One region of the Pseudoalteromonas sp. SWYJZ98 genome, then DNA from elsewhere that is predicted to be linked to it. Evidence: predicted binding sites of a transcription regulator. Region 1 holds the regulator's gene; each other region holds the start of a gene.
What was found. The regulator sigma-54, encoded in region 1, starts transcription at its own class of promoters, with help from an activator protein. The targets are predictions, from matches to a motif close to GTTGGCACGNNNNTNGNNT.

Region 1 (6,085 bases):
CGTTAATGATTGGCTACCAGCAACACCACCCATAGAAGGGACAATACCGTTAAGCACAGCCAAAATAGGTAGCACATCTAAAGTGCCTTCAAAAAAGCTAGCTACAAAAGCAGCTGCAAGTGCGGTTAGTAAATTAACTCCTAGCCAAACTGAGCGTTTTTTAGAGCTTTTTAGTACAGGCGCGAATGTATCCTCTTCATCATCAAGACCGGCTAGGCTTAATAAGCTATGCTCGGCATCTTCTCGGATTACATCAACGATGTCATCGATAGTAACACGACCGAGGAGTTGGTCGTTATCGTCCACCACAGGGGCCGATATCCAATTATGGCGCTCAAATAATTGCGCTACTTCACTTTCATCCATTGAGATTGGGATAGACTCACAATCTTCATCCATTAAATCGCGCACAATTTTTTCTGGCGGATTAGTTAATAATGTACTCAGCGATAAAGCGCCTATAAAGCAGTTATGTTTATCAACAACATATAAATCATCTGTACCCTCTGGTAACTCACCACGCAGTCTAATATAACGAAGTACAACATCGAGTGTTACATCAGGGCGAATGGTCACCGTATCGGTGTTCATTAGCGCACCTGCTGAACGCTCTTGATATGACAGTGCTTGCGTGGCACGTTCACGGTCTTGAATGTCCATCGCGCTAACAACGTCTTTATAGACGGTATCTGGCAGGCTACGTAATACTTCACCTAAGTCATCGTGGCCCATGTCTTCAGTTGCGGCGGCAATGTGCTTAGGTTCCATTTGGGCAATAATGCCTAAACGAACATCTTCAGATAATTCTTCAAGAACATCACCCTGCACATCAGGATCGACCAATTGCCAAAGCAGTCGGCGAATTTTATGCGGTGATGATTCTAATAATAATGCGGTATCACAAGGAGCCGTTTTTGCGAGCATGCGCCTAACTTGAACAAATTGACCACTATTGAGTGACTTCGTCACCTGTTTTAGTTGCTGTAGTGGGTAATCTTGTTCAAAAGCTTCAGGCATTGGCGTCCTTTATAAATTGTTATATTACTTTATGGGGGGGAGGTGAGTTAACTGGCGTTACTAACCTATCTATTTTATATATCTGTTTTAATTGAAGCATTAGTAATGCGAATATTGTTTTTATAAAACAGGTTATTCTTGTTCATTAAAGCGTTGTGCTATTAATTCTCCAACAGCGTGTAAAGCTTGCTCAGAATCAGGGCCTTTACAAACAACTTTAACTTCTTTTCCTTGGCTACTTTCAAGTAACATTAGTGCAAGTACGCTATCGCCTGCTGCTTCTTTGTCATCTTGGAATAATGTGATTGTCGCATCAAATTGTACTGCTAATTGCGCAAGCACAGTAGCTGCTCTGGCGTGTAAGCCTAATTTGTTTTTTATTAAAAAGGTATCTTCACAATGCATAACTTACTCTACCTAAGCTGAACAGGTGATTATTCAGCTATATTATTTTTCTTGCTCGCGATGGCGAATTTTTACATTGGGATGTGTCATTGCGAAACTTTCACCGATAGTTTGCGCTAAATACACAGAGCGATGTTGCCCGCCTGTACACCCAATAGCAATGGTTAAATAACTGCGGTTATTTCGTTCTAAATGTGGTAACCACGTTTGTACAAATGTTTGAATTTGCCATGTGAATTTTTGCACTATGCTGTGATTAGCTAAATAGTCTTTAACCGGTTGATCTAACCCATTTAAAGGCTTTAACTCTGGTTCCCAGTGTGGATTTGGTAAAAAGCGTGCATCAAATACGTAGTCTGCTTCTTTTGGTATACCGTGTTTAAAACCAAATGATTCAAATGTGACAATCAGTTGCTTATCTTTTTTACCTAAAATCTTTTCACGAATAGATTCAGCGAGTTGATGAACACTTAAATCAGTCGTATCTATCATAAAGTCGGCGCGAGTGGTTAATACATCAAGTAATTCTTTTTCTTTTTTGATGGCTAAATCAAGGGGCAACGAGTCTATTGATAGTGGGTGTAATCTGCGTGTTTCAGAAAAGCGTTTGATCAATGTCTGATCGTCGCTATCTAAATAAAACAACGTAGGGTTTGCAAAGCCAGGCAAGTATTCAAGAATATCGTTAAATTCATCTTGTTCTTTAGGGATGTTGCGCACATCTATGCTAACAGCAATTTTATCGTAGCTATCAGACACACTGCGAACTAATGAAGGTAGTAGGTTTACTGGAATATTATCTACGCAATAATAACCTAAATCTTCTACAATGCGCAAAGCAACCGACTTTCCAGAACCAGAACGGCCGCTTATGATAATTAACTCCATTTAACACCCTTTATAAAACTATGATTGATCGACAATAACTTGGTAAAGCTCAGTATCAGATTTTGCACTGCGTAACTGTTTACAAAAATCTTTGTTGTTTAGTTTATCAGCAATGGTTGCTAGAGTCTTTAAGTGCTGCTGGTTATCGCCATCTGGTACGATGAGTGCGACAAAAATATCAACAGGGCGATTATCGATTGCATCAAAGTTTATTGGAGTTTCGCTAACGAGCACTAAAGCCAAAGGCTCTTCTGCACCGCTCATTCTTCCATGAGGAATAGCAATGCCACGCCCTATACCTGTACTACCTAATTTCTCTCTGCTCATTAAAGCGTTAAGAATATCTTGTTGCGGTAAATACGGAAGTTTGTCGTGAGCAAGTTCGCTAATGAACTCTAAAATTCTTTTTTTGCTATTAAAAAGGACCGCAGCTTTGCTGCAGTCCTGGCATATAAGTGAACTTAATTTCATCATATTAGTGTCGAGCAAGCTTCTCTTTGTGTTTGATTACTTGGCGATCGAGCTTGTCGATCAACGAGTCAATAGCGGCATACATATCTTGATGTTCTGTAGAGGCAAATAGCTCAGCACCGCTTACGTGTATTGTGGCTTCTGCTTTTTGATTTAATTTTTCTACATCGAGAATGACATGAACATTATTAATATGATCAGAGTGTCTTTCAAGCTTCGCAAATTTAGTATTAATATAGTCTCTTAGTGAATCGGTTAATTCTACGTGACGACCAGTTAAGTTTAGTTGCATAAGCATTACCCTCTTAGTTTAGCGTCTTAAATCAGACTTTTACGCTGATTTGACGGTGGAATAGCAAGAGATTCACGGTATTTTGCGATTGTACGTCTTGCTACTTTAATTCCTTGCTCAGCCAATATATCCGCTATTTTGCTATCACTCAATGGTTTTGCTGAGTTTTCTGCTGCGATTAATTTTCGGATAAGCGCACGTATTGCTGTAGATGAACATTCACCACCGTTTTCAGTACTTACATGGCTTGAGAAAAAATATTTAAGCTCAAATATACCACGGGGTGTATGCATGTACTTTTGAGTAGTCACACGCGAAATTGTCGATTCGTGCATTTCTACCATTTCAGCGACATCATTTAAAACCATTGGTTTCATGGCTTCAGGGCCATGTTCAAAAAATCCTTGTTGTTGCTTAACAATACAATTAGTAACTTTTAATAGCGTGTCGTTTCTACTTTCTAAGCTTTTAATAAACCATTTAGCTTCTTGTAAATGTGAGCGAATAAACTGGCTGTCGCCACTTGATTTTACAGTGCGAGACATTGCCGCGTATTGGCTATTAACACGAATTTTAGGCATGCTATCTGGGTTTAATTCGACAACCCAGCGACCTTTAATTTTTTTAACTGACACATCAGGAATAACATACTCAGATTCTTCCCTTACAATAGTATCTGCAGGTTTTGGGTTGAGAGTATGTATTAGTGTCATCACTTCTTTAAGCTCTTCTTCTTTAAGCTTAGTTTTTTTCATTAATGTACGATAGTCGCGAGCTGCTAATAGATCAATATGCTCGGTTAAAATCATTTTCGTTTCATTAATGTAAGGTGTTTCTTTATCAAATTGATTAAGCTGAATACACAAACACTCTTGTAAACTACGTGCAGCAATACCAACAGGATCAAACAGTTGAATGCGTTTTAATACCGCTTCAATTTCATCAAGTTCGACTTCGTTATCATCTTCGTTTTCTTGATTAAAGCTTTCTAAAATTTCTTCGCAACTGAGAGTTAAAATACCTGAATCATCGACGGCCTCTACAATCGCAATCGCGATGGCTTCATCGGTAGGGCTAAATGGCGTTAGTTGTAATTGCCACATTAAATACTCATGGAGCGTTTCAGTAGAGGCGCCTTGGTATATAGATTCGTCTTCAGGCATTGGACCTGATGAGGCTGCTGGGGCGGCACTCATGTACTCATCCCAACTAACATCCATAGCCATGTCGTCACTTAGCGTGTCTTTTGCAAGTGCTTCACCAGTATCTTGTTCGTATTCGCTCGGAGCATCATCAGCAGATGCGCTAACAGTTATGTCATCGGTATCAGCTTTTTGCTCGTTTTTACCAGCAGCGTCTTCAGAATAGTCTGCCTCTTCAACCTCTAATAGTGGATTACTGTCGAGAGCTTCTTGTATTTCTTGCTGGAGATCCAATGTACTGAGTTGCAACAAACGAATAGCTTGTTGCAACTGTGGAGTCATTGTAAGTTGCTGGCCCATGCGCAGCTGTAGTGATTGCCTCATGTATCTCTAACAATCCTTTTATGTTGTTATAATTAATACTAGCAGATGCTTAAAGACATGGCGTAAATGTTACAGCCTAAATTGCTCGCCTAAGTAAACATCGCGTACTGTTTTATCATTTAATACGTGTTCTGGAGTACCTGATGCAATCAGCTCCCCATGAGAAACAATGTAGGCTTTTTCACAAACATCAAGGGTCTCTCTTACGTTATGGTCGGTAATTAATACACCAATCCCACGATTTTTAAGATGTTCTATTATTTTCTTTATATCTAATACCGAAATAGGGTCAACACCGGCAAACGGTTCATCCAGTAATATAAATTTAGGATCTGCTGCCAGTGCTCGTGCTATTTCTACACGACGACGCTCTCCACCCGATAATGCCATACCTTGGCTATCACGAATGTGTTGTATGCTAAATTCATCTAATAAGTTATTGAGCGTGTCTTCTCTGGCTTGTTTATTTAGTTCTTTGCGCGTTTCTAAAATGGCCATTAAGTTTTGATAAACAGTCAGCTTTCTAAAAATCGATGACTCTTGTGGTAAGTAGCCTATGCCTAATCTAGCACGACTATGCATAGGTAAAAGAGTAATATCGTTATCATCAATAGATATTTTACCTTTGTCGCTAGGAACAAGCCCTACAATCATATAAAAAGTCGTTGTTTTACCAGCACCGTTAGGGCCAAGTAAGCCAACTATACTGCCAGCTTGTACTTCAAGGCCGACGTTTTTTACAACTTCACGACCTTTATAGCTTTTTGCCAATAGTTCTGCTTTTAATGTGCTCATGGTTGACCTTTATCGCCTTTTTTACTTTTTTTAGTTTCGATCGGTACTAAAATTGTGTGAACGCGGTCAGTTGAGTTTTCATCTTTTTCGGCACTGATGAGCTGCTGCTCTATGTCGTAGGTAATGCTTTTAGCATTTATTTTTTGTCCGGCTTGCGATACTTGTGCATTACCAACAAGCGTTAAAAAACGCTTAGATACATCATAACGTACTTCGTCAGCACTGGCGCTCATAGTCGTGCCGTCTGATTGCTTTTCTTCAAAGTGCGCAGGGCTACCTGTGGCAATTAATAATTGTTTATTATCACCAAGTTCATCACGTTTGTGTACTTCGAGGCGATCGGCTGTAATGCGGCGATTACCGTGAATAATCTCAACGTTTTTCTCAAAAATACCCACATTAGCTTTCAATTGACCTTCTTGCTTGTCGGCACTTATTGAAATTTGATTGGCAGCAGGTTGCGTGTTTTGCTCTGCAGCACTACTATTAAACGCTAGTATAAGTGTAGGAATTATAAGTGATTTTAATATTTTATTGGTCATAGTATATGGTTCGCGTATGGTTAATTAGTTTTATCACTTCGGCTTTTAAGTCGGCTTCTAGGCCTTTACCGGTGATTTTTAAATTGGGTCCAGTGATGATGACGGGTTGCTCCGAACGCATTGTTAATAGCTTTATATCAACCTGAATA
Region 2 (6,085 bases), on a different contig from region 1:
TGAGCGCGCACATAAACTAGAAGACAGCCGTTATTATACGCAAAATGAGTTTGGGCCTGCTAATGGGTTTATAAACTATAAGGCAACGGTAACCACCGATGAGTCACAATTTGCTATTACACCAGGTTACTTAAAAAGTGAGAGTGTAAAAGATGGACGCCGCACCTTTGTTTATGAAATGGATGCTCCAATTATAAACTTTTACTCTGTGCTTTCGGCAGAGCTTGAAAGTAAAAAGGTTGAGCATAATGGGGTAAATATTGAGGTGTACTACCACAAAGATCATGCATGGAATGTTGACCGCATGATTGAGTCAGTTCAAGACTCAATAGATTACTACACACAAGCCTTTGGCCCGTATCAGCATAAGCAGTTACGTATTATTGAGTTTCCTAAGTATCGCTCGTTTGCGCAAAGTTTTGCCAATACGGTACCTTACTCAGAAAGTATTGGTTTTATTACAGACCTAAGAGATGAGAGTAAAGTTGACCTACCTTACTATGTAACCGCACATGAAGTTGCGCACCAATGGTGGGGGCATCAAGTATCAGGGGCTAATGTAGAGGGTAGTGCTGTTATTTCTGAAACACTTTCCCAGTACAGTGCGCTTATGGTGCTAAAAAAACGCTTTGGCGCCGAGAAGCTCCGTAAATTCTTAAAGTACGAGTTAGATAAATACTTAATGGGCCGTACTGGCGAAGCCTTTGAAGAAATGCCACTATATAAAACGCAGGCTCAACAATACCTTCATTACAATAAAGGCTCAGTTGCGATGATGGCGATTTATGATCGTTTAGGTGAAGTACGCTTAAATGCAGCACTTAAAGCGTTTTTGAATGAGTTTAAATATCAATCAACGCCATATCCAACCACACTTGATTTACTTAGTTATTTAAAGCGAGATGCAACACAAGCTGAACAACGTTTTATTGATGATCAGTTTAAATATATAACGCTTTATGAGCTTGAAATGAAAGAAGTGTCGGTTACAGATGATGTTGATGGCGAAGGTTTTTATACAGTAACACTGAGCGTTGAAGCAACTAAGCAGCATGCCGATGGACAAGGTGAAGAAACTGAGCAGCCGCTCGATGAGCTAATTGATATTGCATTGTTTAGCGACGACCCTGAAAACTTACTCGCTGAAGACTTTGTTATTTACTCGAAAAAGCATCAAATAGTATCTGGTACCAATACTATTGAGCTAAAAGTAAAAGAAAAACCATTATTTGCGGGGGTTGATCCTTACATTAAGCTGGTCGATAAAGACAGTAAAAACAACTTAACTAAGTTTTAAAGTCTATTTATTTACTAAGGACTTAAACTGACTACTTTAAAGGCCGCATTTATGCGGCCTTTATGTGTAATAAACTGTATAAAACTTCATAGCATTTCTACATATTCCCCACAGCTTTTTACGCTAATATTTTATGTTCTCTTATAAAGTTACCTTACTGGTATTTAGTTTATAAGGAAGAGTATGAAACCATTAATCATAGGGGCGATAGCATTAAGCCTCAGTGCTTGTTCTGCGGTAACCATTCAGCCACGGGCAACAGCAAAAATAACGAGCCAAGCTAATTACGAAGATAGCCGCCCATTTTATTTATGGGGATTAGTGGGTGAGCAGCGGGTAGACGTAAAACAAATATGTTCAAATACACCGGTTATTCAAATGCAGTCACAGCAAACGTTTAGTGATGGAGCGCTGAGTTTAATTACGCTTGGAATATACTCGCCTCATACCATTAAAGTGTGGTGCCAAGAGCAAGTACTAGGGGAGACATTATGAGCATCAAGCTATTTGCAGCCGGTTGCACACTGATTATTTTAACGGGGTGTACAAATATTTACTTTGATAACGGCATGCAGAGCAAAGTAAGCAATAAGACGCTAAAAAGTTCACAGTGGCATCATAATTTTGCACTTGCGTTGTACGAGGGATCAGATCCGTTAGATTTAACAAAACATTGCCCACAAGGGGAGTGGCAAAGCGTTCATACGTATAAATCGTTTACTAATGGTTTAGCTGAGGTGGTTGTGAATCAAATTGGCCCAGCTTGGTACCCTAAAACAGTAGAAGTACAATGTAATAAGGTACCATTTAAAGCAAAACAGCTATAAAACAAGAAAAGGGCCAAAAGGCCCTTCATGTCGCAGCAAGTAACACATTCTTTCTTATAAATTAAAGTCTACAGAATAAGCAACGTAAGCTTTAATATCTGAGTCATCCATATCTGTATCAGATAAACCAAAAGTGAACCCATCTTTCGAAATTGATACACCGTAATCTAAGATATTATCATCGCCAATAAAGTCACCTGAGTAGTGGCCTAAGTGAAGTGCCATTTCAGTGCCGTTACTGCCAACAGCAAAACCGTAGTCAGCTGTCAGGTAAAGTGAATCACCAAAGTCTGTACCATCACCACTTGCAGCTGATGTTGCAAGTACTGAAGCACCAAATGTAAAGCCTTCAACACTGATGCTACCGTAAATTTCAGAGAAATCGGCGTCAGCTTCAGAAGCGGCATCTGGGTAAGCGTAATAAATATAGCCAACATCGTAGCTAACGCTTTCGTTAATGTCGCCACCAAAGCCTGCATATAAATCAAGCTCATAGGTCATTTCATCTGCCCACGATGCATTTGAAGCCCAAGTACCTGCATAAAAGCCCGATTCATTGGCGTAATCAATACCGCCTGAAATAGCTGCATCGCCCCCAGTTTGCTCTTGACCACGCCATAAGTAGTTTGATGTTGCCGCTGCGTTTGCTGTTACTTCAGCATGTACGGCTGTTGACGTTAAAGATGTTGCGCCCATTAATGCTATAGCACTTATAGCGATGGTTTTTTTTAGTTTTAGCATGTCCATTTCCCGTTATATGATTTTTTGCTCGCCAAGGTTTTTATTATGTATTCGGAACCTTTAGGCTGACGGCTTTTTATTGTTTAACTAACGGGATAATTGCACTGTATGTGCCAGCTTCATTATTTTTTATTAAAAATTATTTTTTATATATTAAAAACATGAGCTTGCATTTTATAGATTGAGAAGAGATATGGCATGTAGGAAGACGTTGCGCACACTGCTGGTGCATAAATTAACCTAGCCGCACCATATAAGTACGGCTAAATTAGAAGTTTTTAGCCAAATATAGTGCGCATAAGGCTAATTGTTTCGTTTACACTACGACCTTTTTGAACTTCACTCACAATTGAATCGCGCTTACTGCGAATGTGCTCAGGAATATCGTCAGCAGCAAGTGCGCGGTCTACTAAAATTTCTGCAGACTCTTTACCTCTACGCTGAGTTTTACCTGTCGTAGTTGTAGTTCGTTTAGGCTTACTTAACAGTTTGATGTAGTTAGAGTTATCTGGTGTTTTAGCATCAGCATAGTGAAAGAAACATGGGATTAGCGCTTTAATAGCAACTAATTGTTCTTCTAACTCATTACTAGGTTTAGCCATTTTGTACCATGACATAGCTTGAATACCTTTTACAATATCTTGCCAGTAACGCTCAAAATCACTATTTTTAAGTTTAGAAACACCAAGGGCACCGCATAATGCATCTAACCGATTGTTTGTGATCGGAGTAAATATATCAGGGCGACGCATTGCAAGCAGTCGTGTTGCAGGCGCAAGTGTTGGTTTTTCATTATTGTCGGTGAATATTTTTGAATAAGCAGCAACAAATTGTTGATATTCGTATTGAGTAATGTCACCTTCAAGTGGAATATTTACTAGTGCATCGTCAAAGGCACCTGGTAAATCGCCAAGCATTTGATGAAAGCTCTTCGCACTTTTTGTTGATGCAAACCATTCAACGTCAAAGTTATATGTGCTTGGATCAAGTGATGCCATGTGCTTACCGCTAAACGCAAGTAAATCTTCAGGAATCATATCTTTAAGAGATTGTTCACGAATGCTCTTAATGTAGTCTACTAAGCGAAGCTGTTCATCAAGAGCAATAACGTCTTTGTGTTGTTCTACAAATACACTTACTACAGGCCACGGAGCAATACGTAAAGTTTTAACCTGTAAAAAGCTGATAGCTGAAATAAGCTGATCGTGTAGCTTCTTAAGTACTGGTAATTGCTGCGGCTCTAGTAAATCGTAGTTCATACGATCTCTGCTTGCACTTAGCAATTCGTAACACCAAGGTAAAAAATCATCAGGGTGGTTTTCTACTTTCACGGCCATAAGGTTAAGGCTTAATTCTGAAGATTGCTTCAGAATGTTCTGATAGATTTGATTTTCTTGTTCGCCTAGCGTCATTTTTGACGGTGAAATTAGCAGTTTTTTCATGCCTTGTAGAATCTCCGGTTTAGATATATATTTTTTTGCTGGTCTATTTTAGCGCAATTACGCTAATAACAACAGCGCTGTCCTCCATACGTTGTAATTGAAGTAGCTAAATCGGCGTTTTTGCTAATAGAATGAGGCCAACGTTTTAACATGTATCAATCATTTTTATCTAGTACAAAGAGACTTTCAACTGAGGTATTAAAATGCTTTGCTATTTTTAGAGCAATTATTACCGAAGGGGTAAATCGTGCCGTTTCTACTGTGCTAATAGTCTTACGTGAAACCGCAATTAGATCAGCCAAGTCTTGTTGAGAAAGGCCTGCTTCTTTGCGGTATTTTGCAATTTTATTTTGCACTTTTGCTCCTAATCTTTGCTTTGCCAAAGAATTGATACGCCGTATATTAAACTCATTACAGCAAGGTAAAATGTAGCCATCATGCTGTGAGATACTTCTAAAGCAAGAGTATCGGAGAGTAAGTACACGCCACCCATACTAAAAAGTAAGCCAAGCACGACATGTTTATAGGCAATAGTGTCGATGGTATTTAAATACTCATCTTTATATGTAAGGTGGTATTTCATTCTCCATGTAAACCCGCCTCTGATCACAAACATAAAGAATGAACCTAAAAAAGCAGCAGTTCCTAAAAACAATAGTGGGGCTGATGTATGATTAAGCATTGGGTAAACACTAATGATTAATAAAGTGACCCCCATGAATAATGAAATCCATGCATTTTGGCCCATAAATTTTTCTTCACTTTTAATATCGTAATTAGACATAGCTCATTTCCTTTTAAAATTTTTACAATATGTAACCTATAGGTATCAATGTAACCTTAAGGTTTCATTGGGTCAATATTTATTTGTAACCTAAAGGTATCAAAATGTTTCAGGGGCGATTCAGGATAGGAATGTAATATCTAATAAAAAGCTTTTTTATCAGAACGACAATGATTTTAAGGCTAACACTCGCTATGATAAGAACATTATTTGCACGTTTGAAAGGACGATCATGAAAACCTTACTTAAAATTGTAGGTGTAATACTTTTACTATGTATAGCACTAATTGTTGCCGCACCGTTTCTAATCCCTACTGATACTATTTTTAACAAAGTTTCAGAACAGGTAGAACAAACAACTGGGCGCACTCTTACCATTAAAGGTGATAAAACACTTAGCGTATTCCCTGCATTAAAGTTAGAACTTAACGACGTGCATTTTGCAAATATGGAATCAGGTTCGCGCGCCGATATGGCGAGTATGAAACAGCTTGCTGTACACATACCTTGGTTTTCATTATTTGGTGGTGAGTTTAAATTAGATAAGTTTGTTATAAACGAACCAAATATCCTATTAGAAACCGACAAAAATGGTAAAGCCAATTGGCAGTTGTTTGATGCAGTTGCAGAGCAACCAAAAGAGCAGAGCCAATCAGGTGAAGCGATTAAGCTTCCAGATAACTTTGATATTGAGTTAGGTGAAGTTGCTATTTATGGCGGCACATTTACTTATCTAGATGGTCAAACAGGTGCCAAACAACAAATTAGCGATTTAGAACTCGCTATTTTACTTCCTTCACTTCGTAAAACATTAGAAGTAAAAGGGGGTATTACTTATATGCAAGAGCGTTTTGATCTTGATATAAAATTAGATACTCCTGCTAAAGCAATTGAAGGTGCTACTTTTAATGTTAAACAAACCTTAGATTCTCGTTTAGTTGATTTAACGTTCGAAGGGAGCATAGCTAAGCAAGGCCAAGATATTAAAGGTCAG
Region 3 (6,085 bases), on a different contig from region 1:
TATTGTGCAAAAAAAGTTAGAAATAAATCAGTAAGCTATGCCGTTATACCTGCAAAATTATAAAGAAAAACTTAATGAGGCGTATTGCACGCCTCATTAAAGTTATAAATTTAGATTTAAAATATAAAAACATTAACTAACGTAGATTAGTTTACTGTGCGTTTAGGCTTTTCTCGCGTTACAAAGTAGCAAATTAGCGAGCCCACTGTTACCAGTACAACCCCTTGCCAAAACGAAGCACTCAGCGTAATAGATAAATACAACGCCGAAATAATAGTAGAAAACACCGGTGTAAAGTACGAAAGCGTTCCCAAAAGCATTAAGTTACCGCCAATAATAGCTTGATTCCACAGTGCATAACCGCTCCCCACGACTACACCAGCTAATAGCAACGTTATGCTTGAGCTGAGCGAAAACGTTAATGGCGCTTCATTACTAAAACCATATTGCGCCCACAAACTCATTGCCGTAACAGTAAAAAATAGCGTAATAGCATTTTTACCATTACTCAGTTTTTGCGTTACTACGCAATAAATAGCCCATATAAACGCAGCAGCTAATGCCATTAGATAAGTAGCAGGATTATCTGCAAAGTTAGTAACAAGCGTATCGAGAGACATTTCTTGATCGCCCGTAATACACCAAGCAACGCCTAAAAAAGCAATAATCATACTTGGGTAAACCCAGTAACTTACTTTTTTACGACCAATAATAATAGAGAGTAATATTGTTAGCGTGGGCCATAAATAATTAATAACCGCCATTTCCATCGCCTGATGACGACTATTTGCCATACCAATAGAAAGTGCCAAACAAATTTCGTAAGCTACAAATAATAAAGTACCTACTACCAAGTAACGTTTTGAAAAACCACTAAACTTGGGTGCTCCCATAACCAAAATTAAAAATATTGCACTGACAGAATACATAGCCGCAGCACCACCAATGGGGCTAAACAACTCAGAAATATCCCGTAGTAGTGCCACTAAGCAGCTCCACAGTAATATTGCAGCGACTCCATACAGTGTATATTTATTTTTGCTTATAAAATCCATTTGCCAATCTAAAAGTACTACTCGTAAATTTGAAACTAAACTAACAGTAATTATTTAATTAAACAATAAGGGTCTGTTGATCTTTCAAGGTTAAATTTGCAGCAGTCTGTTTGGTATTTAGGCAAGGCAGAGCCTATATAGTGTGGTTATTCCCCATTAATGGGCGATAACGTAGCATTAATGCCAAACAGGCGCTGCCCAAAGGGTTCTTCCTAGGGGCTATTTACTCTTTGTTGCCTACATGGATGTAGGTAAGGGGCGTGAGCAGGACGCGGAAGCTTTGCTCGGTTCTTACTTAGCCCACTAGGTTACAAACCTCGCGCCGCGATTAAATAGCCCCTAGTTTGAACAAATTTTAATCCGCAAAGATCAACAGACCCTAAAGTTAATAGCTTAAACCTCTCGCCTGTTTTTAACATTCATCCTTTTTAGTAATTGACCTTTTGGTCAGTAAAGCTACAATCAATCAATACGTTAAACACGCAAACTCTATAATGACCACACAAATAAAACCAAATAAAAAAGAAGTTACGCGCGAGAAAAATCAAAAACTAATTTTAGATGCCGCCGAGCAATTGTTTTCGCAATTAGGTTACGACGGAGCAAGTATGAGCATGGTTGCTAAAGAAGCGCAGGTGCCAAAAGCTAATATTTTGTATTACTTTAAAAGTAAGGATGGTCTGTACGAGTCTGTGATCGACCGCATAATAGCTAATTGGAACTTGGGGCTTGATAACGTCACAATTAACGACGATCCAGCCATCGTGCTTTATAACTATATTAAAAGCAAAGTAATACTGGCCGTAAATCAGCCAATGCAATCTCGCTTATTTGCCAGTGAAATACTGCGCGGTGCCCCTTATTTACAAAACTACTTTAGAACCAATACCCGCCCTTGGGTTAAACAAAAGGTTGATGTACTTCAAGCATGGATGGACGCAGATAAAATGGATAAGGTTGACCCCTACCATTTGCTCTTTACTATTTGGTCTACCACGCAATATTACGCCGACTTTCAGGCTGAGGTTTTACTTGTAATGAACAAATTAGAGTACGACGAAACCGATGTGGCACAAATTACGCAGTCAATTGCCCACATAATTTTAAAAGGTATTGGTCTTAAAATACCTGAGCAAAGTGAGACTTAACCGATGACATCCTTTACTACACCCGATTTGTTTGACGATCATCGCGATAAAGTACAAGTAGCAGACAGCGGCCTTTATCACTTTGGTAAAAAAACCACGTTTTATGGCAAAGTAGTTACCGTTACCTGCCCAGAAGACAACTCTTTTGCCGCCGATATATTGCATGAAAATGGTGAAGGTAAAGTATTAGTTATAAACGGGTTTGCGAGCAAACGCTTTGCGTTTATAGGCGATATTATGGCTGAGCGTGCCTTAAGTAATGGCTGGGAAGGCGTAATAATAAATGGCTGTTGCCGAGATATAGAAATACTTGCCACGATGAACTTACCTGTTATGGCGCTAGGCTCTACACCGCGTAGTACCTTAAAGCGCGGCTTTGGTGATAAAAACCAAGCTATTACCATGCTTAGCACCACCATAGAACCTAACGATTGGGTTTACGCCGATATTAATGGTTTAGTCATCAGTAAAACGCCCCTTATTTAGCACTCAAAATCATATAAATAAAGACCAACTTGGTGCGCCTGCGCACCAAATTGGTTTGTTTTAACTCATTTTAGTGTCACTATTTTTATAGCCCACATTTATAAATCTCATACAACCCATTAAAACCTGACCAATTGGACAGGATTTTAATTTATGGCATTCCTCTTGCTTAGTCTAAGCACTATAAAATCAAAACTACCGATTGAAAAGCACAGCTGTAACAATTGCATTAAATTAGTGATCTATTATAACGCGAAGAAAATAGCGCTATGAGTGCGCTATTTAATTCGATAGAATGATCATGCTTTTAATAAAACTGGTATTAAAATAATAATAACCAGCCCGCTTTTTAATCACTCTTAACTTAATAAGTAAGTACTTGGTCAGTTTTATAATAATGAGCTGCAAATGAGTGATAAAAAAAACAACAAAGGTATATTTTGCAATCACGGTCCTACCCTGTGGCAAACAAACTACTCTGGAGTGCTTGCAAACAATCGCTTAGCTGTAAAAGATGTATTTGCAGTAAAGGGCGAGCGTAACAGCGCAGGCAACCCAAACTGGTTTAAAACAGCTAAACCGGCTCAAAATACGGCAAGCTTGGTTAATAAGCTCATGACCGCTGGTTGTAACTTTATAGGCTTTACCCATACTGACGAACTGGCTTATAGCTTAGAGGGTAATAATATACATTATGGCGCTGCGCAAAATCCTAAATTAAAAGGGCATGCTTGCGGTGGTTCGAGTATGGGGTCTGCTGCTGCAGTTGCTGCTAACTTAGCTGATATTGGCTTAGGCACCGACACCGGCGGCTCAATTAGAATACCCGCCAGCTATTGTGGTTTATATGGCATAAGGCCAAGCCATAACGTGATTGAAAAAGACGGCCTAATACCGTTGGCTCCCCCTTTTGATACCATAGGTTGGCTTACCCAAAGCGCCGAGCTATTAAGCAGCGTTGGCGATATATTATTACCACAACAAGCTATTAATAAAGTAAATACGCTGGTTATTTGCGAAGCACTATTTGAACTCGTTGACCCTGTTTTACAAGCCCCACTTAAACAATTGCTTGAAAAAACCAAGCCTAATTTTAAGCACCATAAAGAATTTGAACTACCTAACAGCAACTTATTAAATGAACTTGCTGATAGTTTTAGAGTACTGCAAGGGCGAGCAATCGCAAAAACGCATAAAGATTGGCTTCAATTGCCGGGGCAACTTCCCCAGTTTGCTCCAGCAATTGCGGCACGTTTTAATATGGCGCTTGCCCTAACTGATCAAGAAGAACAAGAAGCACTAAAAGTACAAACCCAATGGCAAACACTAATAGCTAAAAACCTAAATACAAACAGCTGTTTATTTTTGCCAACCACCCCCACAACCGCACCTAAATTAGGCGCCGACACAAGCGCCTTACGCATGCAAATTATTACGCTTTCGGCAATTGCAGGGCTTAGTGGCTCAGCGCAAGTGCATTTACCGCTGGCTGATTTAGCAAATGATCATCCGTATGGTTTTTCATTAATGATGAGCCACGGTAACGATAAAAGCCTACTTGCTTGCGTTAAGCACCTAGCTGCACACTTTAAACAGGACACACCGGCATGACCACACACAACATTGCATTTACCGCGTCTCATTTTTCGGCCACTGAGGCGGGTATAAATATACTAAAACAAGGCGGTACAGCTACCGAGGCTATGGTAGCGGCTGCCGCTGCGATTAGCGTTGTATATCCACATATGAACTCAATTGGTGGCGACAGCTTTTGGCTTATCGATAACCCAAGCCAAAAAACGCCTACCGCTATTGACGCCTGCGGCCGCGCAGCAACTAATACAACGGCGTATAACTCGCTCACGCAAATACCAGAGCGCGGCGGATTAAGCGCACTAACTCAAGCGGGTACAATTCGCGGTTGGCAAAAGGCGCTTGAACTAGATGAGCATGCGGCACTACCACTGTCAAAAATTTTAGCACCTGCTATTGAACTTGCTCGCGAGGGTTTTACCGTTACAAAAAGCTTGCAAGCAGGCTGCGAAAAGCTAGCCACTGCTAACAATACCAATGACGCGTTTAAAAACCTCTACATACCCAATGGCAAGCCCTTACAAGCAGGCCAGCATTTTAAAAACCCTAAACTTGCAGCAACGTTTGAATACCTAGCAAAGCATGGTTTAAACGCATTTTATGAAGGCGCACTTGCCAACTCATTTGCCGCCGACTTAGCAAAAGCAGGCAGCTCAATTACCGCAGGTGACATTGCAAATACTAAAGCCGAGGTAGTTACTGCGCTAAATGCAAACCTCAGTGGTATTGATTGCTACAACTTACCCGCGCCAACACAGGGCGTGCATTCACTACAAATAATTGGTGCCGTAAATAAGTTAAAGCATTTAGCTAAAACCGATGCCGACTGGACGCACTTAATTGTTGAGGCAACTAAACAAAGCTTTACCCATCGCCCTACCCTTTGGGCTGACCCTGATGTGTTAGGGGATGATTATAAAAACGCACTAACCGATAATCGCTTAAGCGAACTTGCTAACAATATTGATATGAGTAAAGCCAAAAAATGGCCATTTAACGCAGAGCCTGGCGATACTGTGTGGATGGCAGCCAGAGATAAAAACGGGCAATTAGTCAGCTTTATTCAAAGTATTTACTGGGAATTTGGCAGCGGAATATTAATGAATGAAGGCGGCTTTGTGTGGAATAACCGTGGTTTAAGCTTTAGTTTAAACAATGAAGATATTGATGCGAGTAACAATATTAACGCCCTTGCTCCTAATAAAAAGCCCGCTCATACACTTAACCCAGCACTGGCAAAGTTTAGCGATGGTCGTCGACTTGCTTACGGTACAATGGGCGGTGAAGGGCAGCCACAAACTCAAGCCGCTGTTTTTGCAGGCTACGCGTGGCGAAATAAATCAATAAAACAAGCAATTAGCGACCCTCGTTGGTTACTTGGACGCACATGGGGCGATACGAGTACAAATTTAAAAATTGAAAAAGAGTTAGTTTTTCATATAGAACATGAATTAAATCAACGTGACCACGATTGGGTAAGCGTTGATAATAATAACGAAATGATGGGGCACGCTGGGGCTATTTTAGATACACCTACAAGCCTTGAAGCTGCAACAGATCCTCGTTCAGATGGACGTGCAACAGTAACTACAGCAGGAACACAATGTCAGAAATAATAAATCAATGGCCAATTATAGTAGCCTTAATAGCAACCGGTATTTTTGCCGGTATTTTAGCAGGACTTTTTGGTGTAGGCGGCGGTATTGTTATCGTCCCTGTGCTGTATTTTTTACTGCAAGGTTTTGGCGTAAGCCCAGAGTCGGCAATGATGATAGCCACCGCTACATCACTTGCAACCATAGT

Region 2: a site for sigma-54 is predicted at 2,965-2,983, ahead of I6F10_RS13600 (TorF family putative porin). Genes of this name have one in related genera too.
Region 3: a site for sigma-54 is predicted at 2,842-2,860, ahead of I6F10_RS04020 (amidase family protein). Genes of this name have one in related genera too.

The regions. Positions count from the first base shown of each region.
Region 1 is NZ_JADYXA010000001.1:240,618-246,702, reverse strand. Features, by position in the region: gene mgtE (magnesium transporter) at 1-1,017, opposite strand, end outside; gene I6F10_RS01180 (HPr family phosphocarrier protein) at 1,150-1,422, opposite strand; gene rapZ (RNase adapter RapZ) at 1,465-2,310, opposite strand; gene ptsN (PTS IIA-like nitrogen regulatory protein PtsN) at 2,329-2,781, opposite strand; gene hpf (ribosome hibernation promoting factor) at 2,786-3,073, opposite strand; gene I6F10_RS01160 (RNA polymerase factor sigma-54) at 3,100-4,599, opposite strand; gene lptB (LPS export ABC transporter ATP-binding protein) at 4,669-5,394, opposite strand; gene lptA (lipopolysaccharide transport periplasmic protein LptA) at 5,391-5,936, opposite strand; gene lptC (LPS export ABC transporter periplasmic protein LptC) at 5,926-6,085, opposite strand, start outside.
Region 2 is NZ_JADYXA010000024.1:39,918-46,002, forward strand. Features, by position in the region: gene I6F10_RS13585 (ABC transporter permease/M1 family aminopeptidase) at 1-1,297, shown strand, start outside; gene I6F10_RS13590 (Bor family protein) at 1,481-1,792, shown strand; gene I6F10_RS13595 (Bor/Iss family lipoprotein) at 1,789-2,124, shown strand; gene I6F10_RS13600 (TorF family putative porin) at 2,179-2,865, opposite strand; gene I6F10_RS13605 (hypothetical protein) at 3,144-4,307, opposite strand; gene I6F10_RS13610 (helix-turn-helix transcriptional regulator) at 4,463-4,663, opposite strand; gene I6F10_RS13615 (hypothetical protein) at 4,672-5,091, opposite strand; gene I6F10_RS13620 (AsmA family protein) at 5,324-6,085, shown strand, end outside.
Region 3 is NZ_JADYXA010000003.1:250,448-256,532, forward strand. Features, by position in the region: gene I6F10_RS04000 (PepSY-associated TM helix domain-containing protein) at 1-63, shown strand, start outside; gene yddG (aromatic amino acid DMT transporter YddG) at 147-1,055, opposite strand; gene I6F10_RS04010 (TetR/AcrR family transcriptional regulator) at 1,550-2,203, shown strand; gene I6F10_RS04015 (putative 4-hydroxy-4-methyl-2-oxoglutarate aldolase) at 2,207-2,689, shown strand; gene I6F10_RS04020 (amidase family protein) at 3,098-4,300, shown strand; gene I6F10_RS04025 (gamma-glutamyltransferase family protein) at 4,297-5,898, shown strand; gene I6F10_RS04030 (sulfite exporter TauE/SafE family protein) at 5,886-6,085, shown strand, end outside.